3 regions of the Rhizobium sp. BK060 genome follow, and region 3 is predicted to be linked to each of the others. Evidence: predicted binding sites of a transcription regulator. Region 3 holds the regulator's gene; each other region holds the start of a gene.
What was found. The regulator HrcA, encoded in region 3, represses chaperone genes, less so after heat shock. The targets are predictions, from matches to a motif close to GTTAGCACTCNCNNNNNGNGAGTGCTAAC.
Positions count from the first base shown of each region.

Region 1: groES (co-chaperone GroES) is a predicted target of HrcA. The motif match lies at 1,197-1,225, and genes of this name have one in related genera.
Region 2: groES (co-chaperone GroES) is a predicted target of HrcA. The motif match lies at 2,318-2,346, and genes of this name have one in related genera.

Region 1 covers NZ_JACHYW010000002.1:268,638-271,889, forward strand. Annotated here, with positions in the region: gene groL (chaperonin GroEL) at 1-769, opposite strand, end outside; gene groES (co-chaperone GroES) at 843-1,139, opposite strand; gene chrA (chromate efflux transporter) at 1,463-2,875, shown strand; gene FHT71_RS03485 (TIGR01459 family HAD-type hydrolase) at 2,978-3,252, shown strand, end outside.
Region 2 covers NZ_JACHYW010000007.1:91,853-95,104, reverse strand. Annotated here, with positions in the region: gene groL (chaperonin GroEL) at 196-1,824, opposite strand; gene groES (co-chaperone GroES) at 1,855-2,169, opposite strand; gene FHT71_RS09780 (Hsp20 family protein) at 2,530-2,991, shown strand; gene FHT71_RS09775 (Hsp20/alpha crystallin family protein) at 3,086-3,252, shown strand, end outside.
Region 3 covers NZ_JACHYW010000019.1:43,568-46,819, forward strand. Annotated here, with positions in the region: gene grpE (nucleotide exchange factor GrpE) at 1-38, opposite strand, end outside; gene FHT71_RS20560 (GFA family protein) at 260-694, shown strand; gene hrcA (heat-inducible transcriptional repressor HrcA) at 700-1,788, opposite strand; gene rph (ribonuclease PH) at 1,965-2,684, shown strand; gene FHT71_RS20575 (VOC family protein) at 2,681-3,097, shown strand; gene rdgB (RdgB/HAM1 family non-canonical purine NTP pyrophosphatase) at 3,105-3,252, shown strand, end outside.

The sequences.
Region 1 (3,252 bases), on a different contig from region 3:
CGCCTTCGACGTCTTCAGCGATGATGAGGAGCGGCTTGCCGGTCTGAACGACAGCTTCGAGAACCGGGAGCATAGCCTGGAGGTTCGAAAGCTTCTTCTCGTGCAGGAGGATGAAGGCGTCTTCGAGGTCAGCAACCATCTTTTCCGGGTTGGTGACGAAGTACGGGCTGAGGTAGCCGCGGTCGAACTGCATGCCTTCGACGACTTCGAGTTCGGTTTCAGCGGTCTTGGCTTCTTCGACGGTGATAACGCCTTCGTTGCCGACCTTCTGCATTGCTTCAGCAATGTCGAGACCGATCTGCTTTTCGCCGTTTGCGGAGATCGTGCCGACCTGGGCAACTTCTTCCGACGTGTTGATCTTCTTGGCCTTCGCCTGAAGATCCTTGACGACTTCAGCAACAGCGAGGTCGATACCGCGCTTCAGGTCCATCGGGTTCATGCCGGCAGCAACTGCCTTGGCGCCTTCGCGAACGATCGCCTGAGCGAGAACCGTTGCGGTGGTCGTGCCGTCGCCGGCGATGTCGTTGGTCTTCGAAGCAACTTCGCGGACCATCTGGGCGCCCATGTTTTCGAACTTGTCTTCCAGTTCGATTTCCTTGGCGACCGAAACGCCGTCCTTGGTGATGCGCGGAGCGCCGAAGGACTTGTCGATGATGACGTTACGACCCTTCGGGCCGAGCGTTACCTTCACTGCGTCAGCGAGAATGTCGACGCCACGCAGCATCTTTTCGCGCGCGGTGCGGCCGAACTTGATTTCTTTAGCTGCCATGATTGAAACTCCTGAATTCGAGTTGTCCGGGCTTTGGGCCCGTAGCTAAAATCGGAAAGGGAAAAGCGGCTGATTAGCCGATGATGCCCATGATGTCGGCTTCCTTCATGATCAGAAGGTCTTCGCCGTTGATCTTGACTTCGGTGCCGGACCACTTGCCGAACAGAACGCGATCACCAGCCTTGACGTCGAGAGCGACGACCTTGCCGGACTCGTCACGAGCGCCGGAGCCGACGGCGACGATTTCGCCTTCCTGCGGCTTTTCCTTGGCGGTGTCGGGAATGATGATGCCGCCCTTGGTCTTTTCTTCGGACTCAACGCGGCGAACAACGACGCGATCGTGAAGGGGGCGGAAGTTGGTGCTTGCCATTGTCTAATCCCTCGATCAAATGACACTCACAGGCCGAGAGCGGCCTGCACGGATGGTGTTAGCACTCGTCCTTGGTGAGTGCTAGCGAGGCAGCATTTAGGAGTGGCCTAGCGGGGAGTCAAGAACGGCCGCAATTTTTCTTCGCCGTCCTCGCAACAGCCTTAACAGCACATCCTTGTCGGAAGTGCGACAGCCTATGCGACGATCGAGCTCCCCCCTAGGCTTTTGTCTTCGAAAAGTTAGTTGCAGCCCTGTCTGCGCCAGGATTGTCGTAAAGGCGTGCCGATGATATCGAGCGCCTTGAGGCGAGAGGGGCGGCAACCGTGCATGAGGCGATCGCGGCAGGGGATATCGAGGCGGCGCCGACGCTGCGGGAGGCGGTTCGCGTCTGGGCGCGGATTGGCTGTCTGAGCTTCGGCGGGCCGGCCGGCCAGATCGCCCTCATGCATAAGACGATTGTCGACGAGAAGCGCTGGATCTCCGAGGAACGTTTCCTGCATGGATTGAATTTCTGCATGCTGCTGCCAGGCCCCGAGGCCCAGCAACTGGCAACCTATATCGGTTGGTTGATCCACGGCGTGCGCGGCGGCCTCATTGCCGGCCTGCTGTTCATTCTGCCGGGCTTCCTTGTCATCCTGGCGCTATCGAGCCTCTACGCCGTTTTTCAGGAGGCCGCCTGGCTTCCCGTGCTTTTCTTCGGCGCGAAGGCTGCGGTTCTGGCAATCGTCATCGAGGCATTGCTCCGGGCGTGGCGCCGAGCGCTGAAAGAGCGATTTCATTATTATGTGGCAGCAGCGTCGTTCCTGGCGCTCTTCCTTCTGAACCTGCCGTTTCCTCTGGTTATCATCCTGGGCGGAGCAGCAGGCCTACTATGGATGAAGCATCGCCAGCGTCGGCTGGCCGCGCCAGTCTTGCCGCAAACCTCCTCGCACCGGCATTTTCCTGTGGTCACGACGCATGCCATCGCAAGGCCGCTCGTAGTGCTCGTGTTCTGGATCCTCGTCTGGCAGTCGCCGCTCTTTTTCATTCGTGGCCTTGATGCACCCACGGATCTGATCGCCGAAACTCTGAGCGGCGAAACCAATGTGTTCGGCGCGGTCTTCATCTTTTTCTCCAAGATGGCCGTGATAACCTTCGGAGGCGCCTACGCCGTCCTTTCCTATGTCGCGCAGGTTGCCGTCGGCCATTACGCCTGGCTGCAGCCCGGTGAGATGCTCGATGGACTGGCACTTGCAGAGACGACGCCTGGGCCGCTGGTCCTCGTCCTCTGTTTCGTTGGGTTTCTCGCTGGCTATCGCAACCCTATTGCGATGGCGCCGCTTGCCGGTGGCGTTCTCGGCGCCTTCCTCGCCGCATGGGCGACGTTCGTACCGAGCTTCATCTGGATCTTCACCGGGGCTCCCTACATCGAGAAACTGCGCAACAACGAAAACCTCTCGGCCGCCCTTTCGGCGATCACCGCGGCGGTTGTCGGCGTCATTCTCAATCTTGCACTGTGGTTCGGCCTGCATGTGCTCTTCGTCGACGTTGGCCGCGTCGCGCTTCTTTCCGGGAAGACCGGCCTGCCGATCGTTAGCGTTGCCTGGCCGCAGTGGTGGACGCTCGATGTCGCGGCACTCGGGATCTTCGCCCTGGCGTCCGTTCTGCTCTTTCGCTTCAAGGTCGGCATCCTGACGGTGATCGGAGTATCAACCGCCACGGGCCTGTTGGTCAGGGCTGCCATCGCCGTCTTCTAGTCGACAGCTTCCGGTTTTTGCAGTTGCTCACTGCAAAATGCCTTGCCATCCCGGCAGGCCTTTGCGATGTCAGCCGTGACTTAACGAGATCGGGAAATCGGAATGGCCAAGCGGATCGAGAACTTTGCGGAAATCACCAGCCACTATGACGCGGTGTTCTGCGATGTCTGGGGCGTCTTGCACAACGGCGTCGATCCGTTCCCCAAAGCGGCAGCTGCGCTGGAAGCGGCGCGCGGCGAGGGGCTGACCGTTGTTCTCATCACCAATTCGCCGCGTATCGCTCCCCAGGTTGTGACGCAGCTTCGCCAGATCGGCATCCAGGATGGCGCCTACGACCGCATCGTCACATCGGGCGACGTCACGCGCGGGCTCATCGC
Region 2 (3,252 bases), on a different contig from region 3:
CTGGCCCCGAATACTTAAGATCCTCCTTCGGTGCGGGCAGGCCCTCCGATCCAGCCTCATCCAAGCCGCGATCTTCGCGGCTTGTAACCTGCACCAGCTCCGGACATCCAAACGTCGCACCCATCCCGGCGCAACGCATGCTTGGTTCATTGGATCCATCGTCCGCGCCCCGTCGGGGCGGACTTGTCGCTTCAGTCAGAAGTCCATGCCTCCTCCCGGCATCGGCGGGAGCGGTACATCCTTCTTCGGCTTCTCGGCGACCATTGCCTCGGTGGTAATCAGCAGGCCGGCGATCGAGGCAGCGTCCTGCAGCGCGGTGCGAACGACCTTGACCGGGTCAATCACGCCCTGATCGTAAAGGTCACCCAATTCGTTGGTCTGGGCGTTCCAGCCATAGCCAAATTCGGTCTTCTCGCGCAGCTTGCCGACGATGATCGAGCCTTCGGCACCCGCATTCTCGGCTATCTGGCGAACCGGCGCTTCGATGGCACGGCGGACGATCTCGATGCCGTGTCTCTGGTCGGGATTCTCGGTCTCAACGCTATCCAGTGCCTTGACGGCTCGCAGCAAGGCGACGCCACCGCCGGGCAGCACGCCCTCCTCGACGGCCGCCCGTGTGGCGTGCATCGCATCGTCGACGCGGTCCTTGCGTTCCTTCACCTCGACCTCGGTCGAGCCGCCGACGCGGATCACCGCAACGCCGCCGGCGAGCTTGGCCAGCCGCTCCTGCAGCTTCTCGCGATCATAGTCGGAGGTCGTTTCCTCGATCTGCGCCTTGATCTGGGCGACGCGGCCCTGAATCTCGCTCTTCGAGCCTGCGCCGTCGACGATCGTCGTGTTTTCCTTCTCGACGACGACCTTCTTCGCACGGCCAAGCATCTCGAGGGTGACGTTCTCAAGTTTGATGCCGAGATCCTCGGAGATTGCCGTTCCGCCGGTCAGGATGGCGATGTCTTCGAGCATGGCCTTGCGGCGATCGCCGAAGCCCGGCGCCTTGACAGCGGCGATCTTCAGGCCGCCGCGCAGCTTGTTGACGACGAGGGTCGCCAGCGCCTCGCCCTCAACGTCTTCGGCGATGATCAGCAACGGCTTGCTGGATTGAACGACCGCCTCGAGCACCGGAAGCAGCGCCTGCAGGTTCGAGAGCTTCTTCTCGTGGATCAGGATGTATGGTTCCTCGAGCTCGACGCGCATCTTGTCCGGATTGGTGATGAAATACGGCGAGAGATAACCGCGGTCGAACTGCATGCCTTCAACGACCTCGAGCTCCGTTACGGCGGTCTTGGCTTCCTCGACGGTAATCACCCCTTCATTGCCGACCTTTTCCATCGCCTCTGCAAGGAAACGGCCAATCTCCGCGTCGCCGTTGGCCGAGATCGTACCGACCTGGGCGATCTCGTCGTTCCTGGTCACTTTACGGGCGTTCCCGCGCAGTTCCTCGACCACGGCTTCGACTGCCTTGTCGATGCCACGCTTGAGGTCCATCGGGTTCATGCCGGAGGTGACGGCTTTCGCTCCCTCTTTGACGATCGCCTGGGCAAGAACCGTTGCCGTGGTGGTACCGTCGCCGGCGATGTCACTGGTTTTCGACGCCACTTCGCGCACCATCTGGGCGCCCATGTTCTCGAACTTGTCCTCGAGCTCAATCTCCTTGGCGACGGTTACACCGTCCTTGGTGATGCGGGGCGCGCCGTACGACTTGTCGATAACGACGTTGCGTCCCTTGGGGCCCAACGTGACCTTGACGGCATTGGCGAGAATGTCGACGCCACGCAGCATCTTCTCGCGGGCTTCGGTGTGGAATCTCACTTCCTTGGCAGCCATTTTTCTACTCCTTCAATCGATCCGGTTCGCTCAGGCGACCTTCTTCGCCGAGGCTTCGCTCTCGATCACGCCCATGACGTCGGATTCCTTCATGATCAGGAGGTCCTCACCATTGAGCTTGATCTCTGTGCCGGACCATTTGCCGAACAGGATGCGGTCGCCCACTTTGACGTCGAGTTCGACCAGCTTGCCGCTGTCGTCGCGTGCGCCCGGACCAACGGCGATGACCTCACCTTCCTGCGGCTTTTCCTTTGCCGTGTCTGGGATGATGATGCCGCCGGCCGTCTTTTCCTCGGCTTCAATGCGGCGGACCAGGATTCGGTCGTGCAATGGACGGAACGCCATGTCGTTCTCCTCATGGACTAACAGGGTTTTAGAGGTTCCTCCGCGCCGCATCTTAAAGAATTCGACGCGGGACGTGCGATCCTTTCGGCATCGCGCGCCAATCGATCTGGTTTCTGATTTTTCGAGTTTCAAGAGGGGACGAAAATTTTTTAGCACTCGCATCTAGAGAGTGCTAATGCCGTAAATTCATAGGATATTTTACGCCGACCCGGGCCCGCCAGGCTTGGCACCCCTCTTGACGCAAGACAATGGCATTCCCAACTTATTATTGTCGATGCCCAAATGGGGTCGGCACGGTCAGGGAGCGCCGAGCTTCTTGGCGTTCCCTCGTATCTATGTTGCTCTACGGAGGATGTAGCTATGAGAACAAACCTCGACTTTACCCCCTTCTACAGGTCAAGCATCGGCTTCGACCGCATGTTCGACCTGCTCGAAAACGCCAGCCTCAACGCTGACAACTGGCCGCCTTACAACATCGTCAAACTTGGCGAAGACGCGTACCGCATCGTTATCGCGGTGGCAGGTTTTGCCGAGCACGAACTGACGATCACCCACGAGGCGAACATGCTTGTGGTCAACGGCGCGAAGTCGGAGGATGAGGAGGTACAGTATCTGCACCAGGGCCTCGCTGTGAGGCCGTTTGCGCGCAGATTTGAACTCGCCGATCATGTCATCGTCGAGGGCGCCAAGCTCGAAAACGGGCTACTTGTCATCAAACTCAAGAAGGAAGTCCCTGAGGAGATGAAGCCGCGTCGGATCGCCATCCAGGCCGAGCCGACGAAGCCCGCTTCGAAGCAGATCGAAGGCGACAAGGCAGCCTAATGTGACGCGCACTGCTCGATCCTCGGTTGTTGCCGAACAGCCGAGGAAGCAGTTGACAAAAAGGAGAAAAAGAAACCGAAGAAAGGATGAAGCTATGAGTGTACGTGATCTGATCCCTTGGAGCCGTGGCAGCAGCCAGGTTCCGAGCGTGTATCGCGGTGATGACATGGATCCATTCCTGTCGCTGCACCGCAATGTCAACCGTCTGTTCGACGAAGTCTTCCGCGGTTTCGGCTCGCCATCGTTGTTCGGTGATACGCC
Region 3 (3,252 bases):
GCGGTGTCAGGTCCGTTCTTCGTCGTTTCGTCAGTCATGACGTTCTCCGGTGATTGGTGTCTTTTAGAATGTGCCCGATATCGAGCTTTGACGGGCAAAAATCAAGTCTGCGTGACTGAAAAGCACGCGATGCAAGGCACAACTCATGCAGGGTTGACCGAGAGGGCCGCCTTGACTTGCTCGCGCTAAAGTTCTTTTATTTTAGCCAGATCTAAATCTTTGGTGCTTCGGCCTTATCCAGGGTCAAGGAGCTGCTACCATGAGCGATCAGAAAAGCTATTCCGGGCGCTGCTTCTGCGGCGCCGTGGAGATTGTTGCTACCGGCGAACCGGTGGCTATGGGCTACTGCCACTGTGCCTCCTGTCGGCATTGGTCGGCAGGACCGGTCAACGCCTTTACGCTCTGGCAACGGCACGCTGTCCACGTCACCAAAGGTGGCGAGCACGTGGAAGGCTACCAGAAGTCCGATACGAGCGTGCGGAAATTCTGCGAGCTGTGCGGTGGGCATCTCTACACCGACCACCCCACCTGGGGCGTCACCAACGTTTACGCGGCACTTCTGCCCGATCTCGATTACGCTCCGGCGTTGCACATGAACTATCAGGAAAGCGTGCTGCCTATCCGTGACGGCCTGCCGAAATACAGAGACATGCCTGCTGAGATGGGCGGCTCGGGCGACATGCTGCCGGAGTAGTTGCCCTACTTTGCGCCGCGTGACAATCGCGTCATCAGCTGAGCGGTGTAATCGACCATCGGGACGATGCGCGAGTAGTTGAGCCGCGTGGGCCCAATCACGCCGACGGCGCCAACGATACGGTCGTCATCATCACGATAGGGCGCGACGATCAACGAGGAGCCGGAAAGCGAGAAGAGTTTGTTTTCCGAGCCGATGAAAATGCGCACGCCCGGCCCGCTTTCTGCGAGATTGAGAAGCTCCAGCAGGCTGTCCTTCTTTTCGAGGTCGTCGAAAAGCATGCGCAGGCGGTCGAGATCGTCGGCTCCGGCAAGACCGGCCAGCAGATTGGCGCGGCCGCGGATGATGAGCTGGGCCGGCTTGCCCTCGTCGGCGCTGCCGGACCAGACGGCGATGCCGCGCTCGACGAGATCCTGCGACAGCGTATCGAGCTCGCGGCGAACATCGTCCTTCAGCCGGCTTAATTCATTGCGCAGTTCCGGCAGCGTCTGGCCGGTCATGTGGGCGTTGAGAAAATTGGCGGCCTCGGTCAACTGCGACGACGTGACGCCTGCCGGAAGCTCGATAATGCGGTTTTCCACCTGGTCGTGATCACCGACAAGAACCGCAAGCGCCTTCGTCGGCTCAAGCCGGATGAATTCGACATGCTTGAGAACAGGATCGCTCTTCGAAGTGATAACAAGGCCGGCGCCGCGCGAAATGCCCGAAAGCATGCGGCTAGCCTCATTCATCATCAATTCCATCGGGTTGTCGCGGCTTTCGGCACGCACCTGGCGATCGATGTTGGCGCGATCCTCGGCCGAGAGATCGCCGACCTGCATGAAGGCGTCGACAAAGAAGCGCAAGCCGATCTGTGTCGGCAGGCGGCCGGCACTGACATGCGGCGAGTAGATGAGGCCAAGTTCCTCCAGATCGCTCATCACGTTGCGCACGGAAGCTGGCGACAGCGACATCGGCAGGATGCGCGACAGGTTGCGGGAGCCGAGCGGTTCACCCGTCTCCAGATAGCCCTCTACGATGCGGCGAAAGATTTCCTTGGAGCGTTCATCCAGCGCAGCCACTGCATCTGAAACCGACGTCGATCTGAACTCCATGAAACCTTGCGTACCCGTGCTGACGATGATCCGACAAAATATAGCCAATCTCCCCGCAGCGGCAAAAGGGAAATTGCAAATAGGCGCTGCCAATCGTAGAAGCTCTCAACAACATAAGCACGCACGATCTAACCGAAAACCACTCGCGTCTTCGGCATCATGATTAGGAGAATAGTATGCGGCCCTCAGGCAGAAAAACCGACCAGATGCGCAAGGTCTCTTTCGAGCGCAATTTCTCCAAGCACGCGGAAGGCTCCTGTCTGGTGAAGTTTGGCGATACGCATGTGTTGTGCACGGCGAGCGTCGAGGAGAAGCCGCCGGCATGGCTGCGCAATACCGGCAAGGGTTGGGTCACGGCCGAATACGGCATGCTGCCGCGCGCCACCGGCGAGCGCATGAAGCGCGAGGCCGCATCCGGCAAGCAGGGTGGGCGCACGCAGGAAATCCAGCGCCTGATCGGCCGCTCGCTGCGCGCCGTCGTCGACCTCAAGGAACTCGGTGAGCGTCAGATCACGCTCGACTGTGACGTCATCCAAGCGGACGGCGGAACGCGCACAGCATCCATCACCGGCGCTTGGGTTGCGCTCTATGATTGCCTGAAGTGGATGGAGAGCCGCAACATGCTGAAGGTCGAGCGCGTGCTCAAAGACCACGTCGCGGCCATCTCCTGCGGCATCTTTGCCAACCAGTCGGTGATCGACCTCGACTATCTCGAAGACTCCTCAGCCGAGACCGACGCGAACTTCGTGATGACGGGCGCGGGCGGTATTGTGGAAATCCAGGGCACCGCCGAAGGCACGCCTTTCACCGACGAGGAGTTCGCCTCGCTGATGACACTCGCCAAAACAGGCATTGCCGAGCTCGTCGCGATGCAGAAGCAGGCGATCGCTGGATGAACGACATGCTGGAAGGCATGCTGGAGACGGCGCTCTATGCGGACGATCTCGACGAGGTCGAAGCCTTCTACGAGGGCATTCTCGGCCTTTCGAAGATCTCGCGAGGCGGCAACCGGCATGTCTTCTTTCGCTGCGGCACCGGCGTATTGCTGATCTTCAACGCTAAGGAAACGATCAAGCCCCCCTTACCCACCGCGCTGCAGGTGCCACCGCACGGCACAAGCGGTGCAGGACATGCCTGTTTTCGTGTCTCCGGGGGAAATCTCGATGCGATTGCGGCCCGACTAAAGTCCAAAGGTGTCGCCATCGAATCCGAAGTCACCTGGCCGCAAGGCGGCCGATCGATCTATTTCCGCGATCCGGCGGGCAACAGCCTCGAATGCGCTGAAGCCCGCATCTGGGGCATCGAATAGGACAATCATGCGCAAGCTCGAAACCAAGACCATCGTCGTTGCCAGCCACAATGCCGGGAAGATCCGGGAAATCCAGGACCTGATCGGTCCGTTCGGTTTCACGGCAAAGTCAGCGGCCGAATTGAACTTCGTGGAGCCTGACGAAACCGGCACCA